Regions from separate parts of the Paenibacillus sp. FSL R5-0928 genome, predicted to be linked through region 1. Evidence: riboswitches for the same ligand, from Rfam matches in the RefSeq annotation. Region 1 holds a riboswitch; each other region holds the start of a gene.

Region 1 (3,714 bases):
CATCATGAAACAACCATCACCTGTAATGCAGAGGACAGTTTCTTCAGGAGCTGCAACTTTTGCACCAATAGCCATACCGATCGAATTACCCATGCAAGCAAAATAAGCATCAAAAACAAAGCTGCCCGGTTTCTTAACCTTGTACCATTTTGCAGCGTGGAATCCATGGCTTCCATCATCAACGAAAATTGAATTATTATAAGGGATCAAATCACTTAAAGTGCTCATTACTGAAGCCAGTGAAAGATTCTTGAGGGTTGGAAGCTCTTCTGAATAATCAGCATCGGCCAAAGCCTCACGTTTGGTGATTGTGCTTGGGTCAATATGATTTAGGCAGTGCACCAAATTATCGCGCAGGTCCCCAGTGACCGGTATCGTTTTGGACAATAGGATTTTTCCGACAAAGGTTGGATCAATATCAAATTGAATTAAAGTTGCTGGATGATTCTCCCGTTTAAGATTACAGATGGTCATATCACTTAAACGTGATCCAAGCACTATAAACAGATCGCTTTTATTCAATAAATCATCCCCGTGGGTCGAACCGCCAACGCCAATAGGACCATGATAGAGTGGGTGATCCCAGACTATAGCCCCTTTTCCACCAGGAGATGTTACTACAGGAATATTAAAAGTTTCTGCGAGTTGAACAAGCTCTTTATGTGCTCCGGAGCGGTTAATTCCTTTACCCGCAATAATCAAAGGATTCTTAGCAGCTTGAATAGCATCGATGACTCTATCGATATTAGCTTGACTAATTAGAGACTCTCTTTCAGGGATTACAATATTGCATTCTTCCAATACTTCAGTTTGTACATCAAAAGGAATACAAAGATGAACAGGACCCCGTTTGGTGAGGGCCACAGAAATCGCATGATTAAAAATAGTACCAAAGTGATCCCCACGTTCAACCAATTTACTGAACAAGGTGGCAGGTCTGAACATATCAGCTAAATCAGCCAGAAAAGAGGTGGAGTCCTGACATTGAGGAATTCCAAGCTCTGTAATGGATTGGTGGCCAGTAATAAACAGGACAGGTAGGTTGTTAGCTTTCGCATGTGCTGCTGCTGTAAGCAGGTTAGTTCCCCCAGGACCCGAAGTACCAAATGCTACGCCTAGGTTACCTGTTTTCAGCGCATACCCTGCTGCTTCGAATCCGGAGCTTGCTTCATGTCTGCCGGGAATAAATTCAATACCGTAATCCACCATCTTTAGAACTATTGGACAAATGGATTTGCCAATGATCCCAAAAGAATGGGTGACTCCTAGGTTACGTAGTGCTTCCGCCATGTAATCTGCGACTGTCTTCAAAAGAAACACCTCACAAGTTTTTTGATATATATTAGTTATTAATCTACCGAATAGATACGATAGATCAATATACTCAAAAAGTAAAAACCTGTGCTCTATAGTAAGCACAGGTTGGTGGCATAAGGCGCCGCTAAGACTGAACAATAGTTCAGCCGTCCTGGTTCCTCTGCAACCTGGCAATCATGGCCTCAAACGAAAAAATGAGGCTGTAGATCCATGGTTTTGCGTCATCCTCTTTCGAGGATTTTGCCAATATTAATTTATAGTTGATAAGAATAATTTTCCTTTACAATATATTCCTCATTAATTTTTGTCAACATAATCCGCTAAAAAAACTCGAAATTTGACGAAAGTCTTGTCCAAGAGATGAAGTTTTGCCTCGCGAAAAAAACTGCCACCTAAGACTCAGCTTAGGTGGCAGTTGATAGTTTTGAACTAGAATTTAAAGATATGAATGGTTTTTTGCAGATTAAATACGGCCTGGGTCATTTTTTCCGTTTCTTCTGCAACAGACTGCAGGGCATTAATCTGTTCATTCATAGCCGCCGATACCTCTTCAGTGCCTGCAGCGGTTTCTTCGGTGATTGCTGAGATATTCTCAATTGCACTGGAAATTTTCAAGGCACTTTCTAGCATAAGATCACTCTCCGCAGAGAATGAAGAGATTTGCTCGGTAATGTACTGCACGCTTTGTACAATTTGTGCGAAAATATGGGCAGATTGAGTGATCATTTCATTCTGAACCTGCACAACCTCTTCATTGATGGCGATATTATCGATGGCTTGTTTAATATCTGACTCAATGCTGCGGACCAAACCGAATACTTCTTTTGTGGAAGCCGTAGATTCCTCAGCAAGCTTGCGAACCTCTTGAGCGACAACGGCAAAACCCCGACCATGCTCTCCGGCACGAGCAGCTTCGATGGAGGCATTGAGTGACAGCAGGTTGGTCTGCTCAGCGATCTCTGTGATGGTCTTGGTGATCATCGTAATCCCGCGGGCATTTTGTGAGAGAGCTTCAATAGTATCAGCCACTTTTTGTGTAGCCTCTATGTTTTTACGCATGCCTTCAGCCTGTGTATCTACGGATTGGCGCCCTTGCTCAACAAGTTCTAAGGTATGTATTGAACGTCTGTTCATTTCTTTGGTGGAGTTCGTATAATTGGATACTTTGGTCTCAATGTCTTTAATGGATTCTGTCATATCAGCGATATCCGTAGATATTTCATTTGCACCAAGAGCGAGCTCGGTAGAAGAAGAGGCTACTTGTGCCATAACAATTTTCAGGTTCTGGTTCTTATCTTCGATTCCGCGGCTTGCATCCATTACTTGACGGGTGATCTGCGATGCATCGGTCAGAATCTTCTTGAGCTTATCAATCATTGTGTTAAAGGAGCGGCTTACGTCACCCATTGAACCATTTTCGTCCGCTCTGCTAGTGAAATCCCCCTTCGAAATACTGTGAGATACATTAGCAATATCATCAAAAGATGATGTAAGCGTTCTCTCCACGAAGCGAGCAACAGGTAAAGTCAGACCTGCAAGAACAACTACTAGTATAATTCCTACGAGAAATTGACCTAGAATCATTAACGTAACTAAGACAGGAATAGCAAACAGTGCGGCAACGAGGTAACATCCGGCAACAATTCTTTGTTTTAACGGAAGTTTGTGCATCCAGCTCATTGGTAAAATGTCCCCCTTATTAAATTTTATGTAATGGTGTTATTATAGGGGATTTATAGGTCATTGGTCTATAGAGAAGTGTCATAAATCTTCTTTAAGTAGTAGATATTTAGAATTCATGTCAAAATTCCTCATATATTGTGGAAATTGTTTTAATAGCAGACTTTACCATCCCTACTAGTTCGGTAGGAGCTAAAACAATAACTGAAGGAGAAAAAGAGAGTACGATACGACAGGCAGATTCTATAGTATTAAACTCGGCCTCTACGTTCATCCACCCAGTATTAGCAGAGGGTTCTACTAAAGTTATAGTTACATATCTTTCACGTTGTAATTCTTTAAGAATAGACTCATTCACCTTTAATTTCACTACATATTTTGGCAGAGCTGCTTTAAAAGCTAAAGTCGACTGTTCCCAGTAGCTTTTTAAATCAAAAGTCTCAGGTCTGACAAATGATTCATTAGTTGCTTCAGCTTGTATTAATCTTGACACGCGAAAAGTCCGCATTTCACCCTCGGTTCGTGCCACTACATACCAAACTCCACGTTTTGCGACTAACCCAAGAGGTTCAATAAAACGTTCCTTCGTCTCGTCATTCCGTGGGTAAGTGATCTTTACTTTAAGATCTTCCCAAACAGCTTCCTGCAGGATAGATAGGAACGGATAGGTCTCGTCGGAAGGGTGCCAGCTGGCACCATCAATATGGATGCGCTGGC
Region 2 (3,714 bases), 3.4 Mb from region 1:
TGTTTTTCTTATAATATTTACGCAAATAAATCCTCCTTTCGGTAGCTGTACTGCCTCTACAGGTGCTAAATAAACATACCTGTTATCGGACAATCGTCTTCTGACCTAATGAGGACTATAGCTTAGTAGCTCTGCAATAACGCAGAGCCACTAAGGATCGACCTTTAATTTTCATCAATCAGGAGACATCCGGAAGAAAAAGTGCACTTGCTGGAACTGTCTCTTTAGCTTGACTAGCACTTTCCCACATCAAGCGGACTCTCGCATCGCCTTCATTCTCGTAATACTCCACCTTGATATCGTATAGCCGACCAGCCTTCAGCGTTATAGTGCCCTTACGCTCAGTACCACTTTGCTTAGTCCAACTATCAATCACGGATTCCCCATTCACCCAGACACGGATACCATCATCTGAGGTAGTGTAAAATGTATATTGCTCATTATATAACGGCTTAATTTTACCGCTCCAACGTATGGAGAAACGATCAATCCCGAGGGCGGCATCCGGCGATCCTTGCCGCCAATTGAAATCGATTATTGCATCAGTTCTGTTAAGAGTTGCCGCTCCCGACAACAACATGTTGTTGTAATACTCTCCTGCAAGCCCCTTCGCGAGAGGAATTGCTGCCTCCCCCTCTTCTTCGGAAGGTGCCGGCGCTGGTGCGGCGCTAGGTGTCGGTGCCAGACCAGTATTTAATTTATCTCTGGTCAGGGTGTAGTTGCTATTCATAAATGTTTTGATTGTGTCTGCACTGTTATTTTCGTAAAGCATTTTTCCCCAGCTCATCATATACGTCCATTTACTTTGCGATTGCTGAAGCTTCTCCAGATTAGGCATTTCACCATTCTCCCCGATCGCAATCGGTTTGCCTGCGGCTAGACTCAACAAGCTGTCATAGTATTTTTGCTGGTAATCATTTTCGTATATATCTGCTGCCAGAATATCTACTTTATCAGCACCTGGATAAGTTAGCGCATAAGGATCTGACCAAACATTGGGAGCATTCGGACTCCATACCCATAACAGATTATTTAATTTATGAACGTTAACAAAACGGTCATACATTATATTCCATAGTTTAGAAAAGTTATTTTTCTTCCCCCACCAGAACCAGTTCCCGTTCATTTCATGATAGGGTCTCCAAAGCACCGGAACATTGGCATCACGCAAGCTTTTTAAAGAGACTGCCACCTTATCAAGCTCAGCGATCAGATTATTATATTGCTTAGTACCCGGTGTAACGTAACTATCGAACTCACTCTGGCTAAGTGTTTTTTTCACATTATCCCAGTCATAAGAGGTGCCCGGCAGGTTAGCATGAAAAGTCATAGCTACGATCCCGCCCGCTTTATTCCAGTTGATGGCGCTGTTCACCACATTTTGACGTTGCCAAGCCATCGTTGCTTCGGACTGACCACTGATCGCACCCATTTCATAACCGTGAAGAGCCGCATATTGTCCGCTGGTTCCCTTCAGCATATTGTTAATTTCATCTGGACTTTCTAAATAGTCATGTTGACCAGCAATAATGCCTTTTCCTGAGATCGAGTAAAAATAGTTAAGCAGCTTTACGGCTTCAGGTGAGGCACCTGGGGTAACTGGCGTTCCAGAATTTGAAGCAGCTATGACAATAGACGGCGAAATTCCAACAGCAAGCGGAAGTGCAGTCAGAAACAGGACGAGTGACAGAAATGCACCAAACAATCGATACGTACGGTAAGCTTTCAAAATAATCTCCCTTTCGGTAGCCAGGCTGCCACTCTTTCGAAGGCCCTATAGCTTTGCGTCCCTACCTTTCGATAGGTTTGCCTTTTCAATTTAAGAGAAATAATCTCTCTTACCGTAAGTATCGACGACAATTAATGATATATTTAGTGTTTTTATGACTTTTTTTGATAATTGAGTCAATTTACCTGTTTCAAGAAATTTTGAATTGGTTAAATAGATAGGTTAGACCTATGAAATGAATTGTTGTAGTTCTATATCATTCCAGTCTAAAGTAATACGTATGTTATCTTCTTCTACTAATTCAGACCCCGTCTGTACCTCTATAAACTCAACATCCGTCAAAGCAAGGATCGCGTGTTTCGTTCCTTCCGGTATACGTACCACGTCCCCAGCCTTCACATTATGTTTTTTCTCATTCAGCACAATACTTGCTTCGCCGCTGACGATTGTCCAAATTTCACTACGCTTGCGATGTAATTGATAGCTGATATTATTCCCCTCGGATATAAAAATCCGTTTGGTCAGCACTTCATTGCCTTCATCATATTTCACATAATCAATAACTTTGTAATGGCCCCAGCGGCGTTCCTCGTACATCGGTCTTTGTTCAAAGGTCTTCAGCACTTCTTTAATCCGTGGGCTCTCAGCTTTATGGGTAACTAGAATTCCATCCGGGCTAGCCGCAATGATCAGATCCTTCGCACCAATTACCGTAATCGGAATGTCCAGCTCATTAATCAAGCAAGTCCCCTCAGAATCCGCCGTCACAAAACCTTTTCCTACATGCTTGCTGCTCATTTCCTCTGTCAGCGTATTCCACGTTCCAAGATCCTTCCAGAATCCATCATACGGCTGCACCACAATATGTTCTTCTTTCTCCACCACTTCATAATCAAAGCTGATGGAAGACAATAGCTTATACTGCTTCTGCAATTCTTCATATCCTAAAGGCAACCCTTTACGCTGCAAAATATCTAACAAGTACCCTAAACGGAAGGCAAACACTCCGCAATTCCACAATGCATTTTGCTCGATGAGCTGTTCTGCTTGTATGCGGTCTGGTTTCTCTTGAAAGTGACTCACCTTCATAAAACCATTCCCCCCCGCCTCTTCAGCGGTAGGAATAATATATCCGTATTTCTCTGAGGCATGTTCAGGAACAACACCCATTAGTGCCAGATTTGCTCCACTTTCCAGCATGGTCCCCTCAAGCATAGCTATGGTATCGAAAAAGGATGCTTCTACATAAGGGTCAACAGGCAATATTGCTACCGTCTCCGCTGGAGAAACACCTGCCACTGAATAAAGATAGGTAGCTGTTAAGGCGATAGCCGGAAAAGTATCCCGACGCTCCGGTTCAACGATAATCGGCACATGACTTCCCAGTTGGCTTTGTATCATTTCTACTTGGCCGCGGCCGGTGGCTAGATAAGATGATTCTGCCATCCCTGCTTCCTCCAGCTGTCTCCAGACACGTTGTACCATGGATTCTGGTTCACCTTGAGGGCTTTCAAGTACCTTTAGAAATTGCTTTGAACGTGAGTCGTTAGACAACGGCCATAACCGTTTACCTGAACCGCCTGATAGAAGTACCATTTTCATAGAATGAACCCTCCTTGAATTATGGAAATCGAGCATAATGGAATTGTTATCAAAACGTATAGCTTCCGCTTAGCCTTAGTTCGAGCGGATGCATTTTTTAAAAAATTTATTAGGTATGAACCACTCCAAGGGATTTTGGACTTCCGATCGCTGTTATCCTCAGATTTCCTGATTGGACCGCTTCTCGCGGTAGAAATCCGAGGATAAAGGCGAACACTCCGTTTCTACAGTTCCAAATTCCCTTTCCGTTCTTAACCTAACCAACTACTTTTTAACAATGATCCATGCGCACCGGGCTGTACCAGCCGGAAGCGAGCACGTTTTTCTAAAGATTTGCTTCTGCTCCGGGGGAGGCAGCTGCAACTGCAAGAACAACTGCAAGA
Region 3 (3,714 bases), 2.9 Mb from region 1:
TCCGATAAGTGCAAAACCTAAACCTGCTACATAGTAAGGTGCAGGACTTGATTCACCCGTTTTTGGCAATTCCTTCACAGGTGGCTTACCTAATGGGATCGTATCGTCCACTACGATGATTTCATCAGGTGTTGGTGTTGGCGTTGGTGTCACTGCCGGTACCGGACCTAATGGGATCTCATCATCATCAACAAGTACTTCTGTGCTATTCGACGGTGTTGGTACTGGCGCTGGTGTCGGCGAAGCTACAGGCCCAAGCGGCACAGGATCTTCTGCAAGAACTATAGTGCCAATTACGGATGATGGCGTTGGTGTCGGGAACACCGAAGTCTCTGGTGTCGACGTTGGTGTTGCCTCAGGCGTTACCGTTGGTGTTGGTGATACCTCTGGCGTTACCGTCGGTGTCGGTGTTACCTCTGGCGTTAGCGTCGGTGTCGGTGTTGCTTCTGGTGTTACTGTCGGTGTCGGTGTTGCTTCAGGCGTTACCGTCGGTGTCGGTGTTGCTTCTGGTGTTACCGTCGGTGTCGGTGTTGCTTCTGGCGTTGGCGTTGGTGTCGGCGTCACTGTTGGCGTCGGCGTTGGTGTTGGCGTTGGCGTCGGCGTTGGTGTCACTGTTGGCGTTGGCGTCGGCGTTGGTGTCACTGTTGGCGTCGGCGTTGGTGTCACTGTTGGCGTCGGCGTTGGCGTCGGCGTTGATGTCACTGTTGGCGTCGGTGTTGGCGTCGGCGTTGGTGTCACTGTTGGCGTTGGCGTCGGCGTTGGTGTCACTGTCGGCGTCGGTGTTGGCGTCGGCGTTGGTGTCACTGTTGGCGTTGGTGTCACTGTTGGCGTTGGCGTCGGCGTTGGTGTCACTGTCGGCGTCGGTGTTGGCGTCGGTGTCGGCGTCACTGTTGGTGTTGGCGTAGGCGTTGGTGTCGGTGTCACTGTCGGCGTTGGTGTCGGACATGGTGTTGGTGTTGGCGTCACTGTCGGCGTTGGTGTTGGTGCCACTGTCGGCGTTGGCGTTGGTGTCACTGTTGGCGTTGGCGTTGGTGTCACTGTCGGCGTTGGCGTTGGTGTCACTGTCGGCGTTGGCGTCACTGTCGGCGTTGGCGTTGGTGTCACTGTCGGCGTTGGCGTTGGTGTCACTGTCGGCGTTGGCGTTGGCGTCACTGTTGGCGTTGGCGTTGGTGTCACTGTTGGCGTTGGTGTCGGCGTTGGTCCAGGTTCATCACCATCGTATGGATAGTGGTGAAATTCACCACCACCAGTCCCTTTGAGTGAAGCCGCCACTAAAGTACCGTTAATCTGACCATTAATAAAATCAACATGAGCATAGGGGGCAAGTATGCTTCCCATTACACCTATGCCTGCCATATCCAGATACGCAGCTTGGCTAAAGTTAAGCAAAATTTTCTTGCTATTCAACACGTTATTAGGTAGAAATCCGAAGTTTTTCATTTTTACGTTAGAACCATCAATATTAATAATTGCTGTAGATCCTGAAGGAACATTTATTGTAATTCCATAGGTATTAGAGACGTTATCTCCTGGAACATTAAAAACATTGACCGCAGGATCTGTACCTGTCAGGGTAAGACTGCCATATTGGTACACTGTTGTTCCATTCGCCGGCAATGCTGCAAGTTCTGCTGATTTGTCCTTCAAAGACTGACCTACGGCTGAAAAGTCAATCGTACTCCCCTGTCTTTTTGTACCTCCCTTGAGGAGCGTTACATTCCCTGAAAAATCTCCCCCGTGCACGATATTCCCATAAACAGTACCTCCGTTGAAAGTAAGATTCCCTCCAACAACAAGTGTGTCAGTCAAGGAAACCTCAGCAGCGGTCAACCTATCTCCAACACTATAGTTGGTTAAGTTAACGTTACCTCCAGCAGCAAACCTTCCTTCCGTATCCGAAACCGTTGTTATATCCCCTAGAATAAACACGTTGTAGACCCCTGCAATTCCCAATGTAGAAGAACTACTAGCTCCAGCAACTCCAGCTCCTAATGAGGAAAGCCCACTACCTACCGTCAAAATCCCAGCTAATACAAGCGAGAGTAACGGTCTTATTCTTCTTTTCAAATGGCACACCTCCTAAAACTATGATTTATATTAATCAGAATAATTACCAGAAACTCTAAAGGACCTAACAACAAAAAAGACCGCCAAAAAGAAGTGGAATTCCCTTCTCATGGCAGTCGGACGGTCATTGTGCCTTTAAGACACTTTAGACTCCTGGACTTTGCGTCCCGCCCTTTCAGACGGTTTGCTATTATCATGACTATATATATGTATTACACTGCAAGTCCAGAACTGGTAGCCGAAGCATTCTCTCCAATAACCGTCTATGACTTTTAATACTTTTTGAATTAATAACAGTTTAGCGCCCCACACCCACAATTGTCAATCAATTCCTTTCGATGATCCCCCTCATTATTACCATACAAAAAAAGCGCCTAAAGGCGCTTCGCATAAGGTTTTTCATTAAATTTTAAAGTAACTGTATATAGCCCAATATGGATATCCATAAGGGAACACTCAGAATTAAACCAAAAAACAATCCACGCTGGAGGCTGCCCTCTTTTTCCATCATAATTCTCCCTTATGTGCGTCCTATACATTAATTTTTATTATTACAATTTTAATATAATTTATTCTTCGTTATTTAGTTGTGAATTTAATCACATTGGATAAGCTGTTTAGAAATACCATTGATTATTTTTGGAATATCGGGTTAGAATACGAATATACGTTCCTATTAGAGGTGATGAGATTCATGCATAGAGCAGAAAGCAGGGACAACATGCTGGTGAAATCTTATTTATTGCTTCCGATGATTTTATCAGCTTTCGAACGGGACTCCGCCATTTTATCTACACACTTACGAACACCCGCCCCTTATCTGGAGGTGCTTGGAACAGCTGCTGCAGTAGCTACAACAGATCTAAGGGATGTTCGTGCAGAAATGAGAAGACGGGGAATCAAGGTGTATGAGCAAAACAGACTTAATACGGGAATTGAAGCCAAGTATATATGTCGTGGCTATCACGAACGAATGCTGCTGTTGAATGACATTGTTGCGGCTCAGGCTGCCATCCATATGCGCAGATACCTAGGGCTGGATATTTCCTCTTTTAAGAGTTACGAAGAACAGTTTCAAATTAAATAAAGCTGTATAGAAGCCGCTCTACTCCCCCCCCATCAATTAGTGAACAAAAAAATAGGCCTTACCATGGGAGTTGGCAAGACCTGAGAGAGATATACCACAAAACACTGGGGGGTGTTTGGTGTCTTCAATATATACCTCGAACCTGAAAAAAAGCTGATAGGCACATAAAAATTACATTAAAAATATCATTCGCCGTTCAGAAGTGATTAGAGTGCTCCCACAAGCTTAGCCGACCTTTAGCTGGAATTGGATGGCTTAATGGATGAACCCCTTCAAGCTTCCAAGCAAACCGTCCTTCGCTATAGTCGCCAAAATCATATTCGTTCCCATTGATCCATTCCCTTAAATCCACCTCTGGAGTAACCACATAACATCCCGCGAGCTGACCTGTAGCAATAATAGCTCCTGTCGGCAAATTATTTGCTGTATAGCCATGTTTCGCCAATACTGATTTGTACGGTTCCTGTTCACAAATCTTTTTGTCAATCCTCATTCCGGCATGAATGCCTAACTCGCCGCGGTAGGCTGTTCTCCATGAACGAGTTTCAAACTCTTTTTCA
Region 4 (3,714 bases), 2.3 Mb from region 1:
TCCTTCGTTAGGCATGATGGTTGGAATTGCTTCATTCTCTTGACCACCAGTACTAACTACCAAATGTGGGTTACCCCGTCCTAAGTCAGATGGTGATGCAGCGACTTTGTAACGGATAATGGTTTGATTGGAAACATGTCGAACGGATTCGATTTGAATGCTTGGGTATTGCTTAACTCCAGTATCAATTATTGTATCTCCTGCTTGATGATTAGATTGTAAGGGAATATTCTGATCACGGTAAAAAATGAGATTCCGTGCTTCAAACTTGTAGTCCTTTTTATCATCCTTTAATGTATCAGGTGTTTCATATACTCCAATGAGTTTCTGGCTTTCAGGATCGTATTCTAAATAACCGTATACCTTTGCCTTGGCACCGGATTCACTAGTGATGATGTTTTCCTCTGTAGCAAATCCAATATATTGGGATAGATCAGATTTAGTATCAAGTGATAACAGCATTTTCATTTTTTCTCCATCAGTTACAACACCGTTCAAATTCATTGTTACTCCTGAACTGGAAGTTTGAAGATTATACTGTTGACCGATGCCGTTATTTAATGCATTACTCACACTTCGACCACCAATTTTATCCCAATTAATCGTCATACTAGCGAATACAGGAATGGCTACAAGTAAGAGGCAAGAGAAGACAATACTGATAGGAATAACCTTTTTATTAGGCCTAGGAGTATTCTGGGAGGCATGCAGATTTCTTTGACGTGTATATGCTTCTTGTTCTATGGCAGTCCACATCAAATCATAATCTGGTCGGGGAATATGTTTATCTTTTTCAATATACAGACTCATTACTATTCAGCTCCTTTAGTTGGGTTCCACCCATACTATTTAGTATTTTAAGTCCCTTGTTCAGTCTGGATTTTACAGTTCCTTCGGGTATGCTCATAACTTTAGAGATCTCGGGTACAGTCAATTCGTTGATAAAACGAAGGACTACTACCATTCTGATTTTGTCGGGAAGCTGACTGTATAACCCTTGTAATTCTTTTTTAGTTTCTTGTCGATCCAAACGTTTTTCTACAGGGTTTGATTCCTCAGACCTGGATAGTAAATAATTACGTACTTCTTTCATCCACCCCGTCTTACGCCTTTTGATCACACTGTTGCACTCATTTGAAGCAATTCGTAAAATCCAAGATTTCAAGTTTCTTACCTTCGACTTATCCGCTAAGATAACTTTTACAAATACCTCTTGGGAAATATCCTCCGCATCTGCCTGATTTTTCATTAAGTAGTAACAAAAATAATATACTTGTTCTTTATAGAGCTCGAAAATTTCCCGGTCACTCATTTTGCTGCACCCCCTGTCTTTGCTGTTCTCATTAATAAGACTTATAAGCGTATGTAATCGTTCATTTTTCATTTTGATTGTAGTATTTCTTCTGAGTATCATAGCGAATTCGAATGGAAGATAAGTCGTTTACAGGTAATTATAACCATGATAAAATTAGCGGTGGGACATGCGTCCGTAAGCTAATTAAAACTAATTGAATGTCCGCGTTAAAGGTAAAATCATCGAAAGATGATGACACAAAGCCATGGGTCTAAAGCCTTTCGACAGAAGGAAATGATCGCCAGGCCGCCATAGGGATGTCTTATGAAGCATAAAGGATAGCTCTAAGAATATGTAGTCTATTTTGAGCTCTTTTATTATTTCGACCTATACGGCGTTACATTATCGCAAGGGGCCGAAAGGGGAAGTACATGAACAGTTTTTTCAAAACAATAGGTACTAGTTTGGCAGTAGGTGCTTTATTGCTGTCCGGAACGATCGGATGGATGTCTAATCCTGGAGTAGTGTCTGCAGCTACCTCAACAGCAGTAACCGCGGATCAGATGATCAGCAAAGTAACGGCAGCCTCCAAAGCAATAAAGAATTTCCATCTGGATGTGACCAAAAAACAGGATATTCAAAGCGGCGGGGTGCGTATCAGCAACACCAACACTCTGAAGCTGGATATCAGCCGTCTGCCGAATTTTGCCGCAGCAGGTACTGTCGCTAGCAGTCTTTTAGAAACATCTTACAGCTTGTATGCCAACGATAAGGAGTTTTACTATCTTGTAGACGGAAGTGAGCTTATCGATGAATCTGAAGACGATTCTTCAGGTTACGACGATGACGGGGAGCCGATCGATCCTGATGCACAGTATTGGCTTGGACTGGAGAAAACGGAATGGGAGGCCTTTTACTCTAAAGGCCAATACGATCCTGTTTCCATGCTTGATTCGGTAAAAAGTTATAAAAAATCCATGAAAGTCAGCACTGCTGGCGCACAAACGGTCTTACAATTCACGGTAACCGATCCGACAGCAGCTAAGGGGATAATCAAACTCTATGACCAGGAGAACCTCTGGGATGGTGAGACAGTTCAACCCAAAAGTGTAACGTGGAAATTATTCGTCAATACTAAGACCTGGCAAACAGAAAAGCTGACAGTCGATCTGAGTTATGTGTTGGTAAGTGATGGAGCAAAAGATACATACACCACGAAAATCGAAGCTAAATATTCCAAGAATAATAAAGGTACAGCCATTGTAAAACCGGCTGAACTAGAATAATAAAGACGATTCATATCGAGCAAAAAGCGCTGTTCCGCTGAACAGCGCTTTTTGCTGTATTCAACAGCAGTTCTTTATTAGTTGACAAGAATAAATCATTGCTGTAATTTATATGTATGCGCATGTATATAATATTCTGTTTAAATATAATTTAATGAAAGTTGGGAAAAAGATGATAGCACTAGACACAGCATTAACTTTTCGCAGAGGACTGACACTAAAAAACCGAGTGGTTATGGCTCCAATGACCACGCGAATGAGCTTTTATGACGGTGTAGTAACACAAGATGAATTGAAATACTATTCACTAAGAACGGGCGAAGTAGGTGCGGTCATCACTGCGGCAGCAAATGTACAAGAGGGTGGAAAAGGATGGGAAGGTGAACTTAGTGTTTCCTCCGATCAATTTATTCCCAGCCTTAGCCGATTAGCATCTACTATTAAACGAAATGGAACAAAAGCTATTTTACAACTATTCCATGCAGGAAGAATGACAGATTCAAAAATACTACGTGGCGTACAACCAGTTTCCTCCAGCGCCATTGCTGCCGAACGTCCGAATGCAGAAATTCCAAGAGCATTAACAGAAGATGAAATTTTCGGTGTAATTGAGGATTTTAAAAAAGCGACTCAACGTGCTATTCAAGCTGGATTTGACGGGGTAGAAATTCATGGAGCAAACACATATTTAGTCCAACAGTTCTTCTCTCCACACTCCAACCGTCGTGATGATCAATGGGGCGGAAGCTTAGAGAAAAGATTTAATTTCATTAACCAATTAGTGGATGCAGTTATTGCTGTCGTTGACAATTCAAAGGTTAAGGATTTTATTGTCGGCTATCGTTTTTCTCCAGAAGAATATGAAGAGCCTGGAATTAAAATCACCGATACCTTTTATCTTATTGATAAATTAGCTGATAAAAAGCTAGATTATCTGCATATTTCATTAGGGGATTTTAAAAAAGTATCTGCATCAGAAGATTTTAAAGAAAAATCAATCCTGCAATATGTACATGAGAAAATCAATGGCCGTGTACCTTTAATTGGGGTCGGAGATATCCGTACCAAACAGGACGCAGAGGACACGTTGACAAATGCTGAATTAGTAGCAGTAGGACGTTCTCTTATCATTGA

Evidence for each region. Region 1 has a riboswitch for cyclic di-GMP ahead of MKZ16_RS22135 (thiamine pyrophosphate-binding protein). Riboswitches for the same ligand answer to the same signal wherever they lie in the genome.
Region 2: it holds a riboswitch for cyclic di-GMP, as region 1 does, so the genes downstream of both, MKZ16_RS04875 (glycosyl hydrolase) here and MKZ16_RS22135 (thiamine pyrophosphate-binding protein) in region 1, are expected to answer to the same signal.
Region 3: it holds a riboswitch for cyclic di-GMP, as region 1 does, so the genes downstream of both, MKZ16_RS02425 (choice-of-anchor A family protein) here and MKZ16_RS22135 (thiamine pyrophosphate-binding protein) in region 1, are expected to answer to the same signal.
Region 4: it holds a riboswitch for cyclic di-GMP, as region 1 does, so the genes downstream of both, MKZ16_RS11525 (DUF6612 family protein) here and MKZ16_RS22135 (thiamine pyrophosphate-binding protein) in region 1, are expected to answer to the same signal.

What each region holds. Positions count from the first base shown of each region.
Region 1 covers NZ_CP150225.1:4,885,925-4,889,638, reverse strand. The annotation lists gene MKZ16_RS22135 (thiamine pyrophosphate-binding protein) at 1-1,320, opposite strand, end outside; cyclic di-GMP riboswitch class I at 1,476-1,572, opposite strand; gene MKZ16_RS22130 (HAMP domain-containing methyl-accepting chemotaxis protein) at 1,747-2,997, opposite strand; gene MKZ16_RS22125 (YafY family protein) at 3,119-3,714, opposite strand, start outside.
Region 2 covers NZ_CP150225.1:1,135,142-1,138,855, reverse strand. The annotation lists gene MKZ16_RS04880 (glycosyl hydrolase) at 1-25, opposite strand, end outside; gene MKZ16_RS04875 (glycosyl hydrolase) at 179-1,729, opposite strand; cyclic di-GMP riboswitch class I at 1,742-1,821, opposite strand; gene MKZ16_RS04870 (sugar phosphate nucleotidyltransferase) at 1,958-3,331, opposite strand.
Region 3 covers NZ_CP150225.1:547,176-550,889, reverse strand. The annotation lists gene MKZ16_RS02425 (choice-of-anchor A family protein) at 1-2,067, opposite strand, end outside; cyclic di-GMP riboswitch class I at 2,176-2,266, opposite strand; gene MKZ16_RS02420 (hypothetical protein) at 2,762-3,154, shown strand; gene MKZ16_RS02415 (ASCH domain-containing protein) at 3,351-3,714, opposite strand, start outside.
Region 4 covers NZ_CP150225.1:2,595,075-2,598,788, forward strand. The annotation lists gene MKZ16_RS11515 (DUF4179 domain-containing protein) at 1-810, opposite strand, end outside; gene MKZ16_RS11520 (RNA polymerase sigma factor) at 794-1,312, opposite strand; cyclic di-GMP riboswitch class I at 1,517-1,608, shown strand; gene MKZ16_RS11525 (DUF6612 family protein) at 1,726-2,580, shown strand; gene MKZ16_RS11530 (NADH-dependent flavin oxidoreductase) at 2,693-3,714, shown strand, end outside.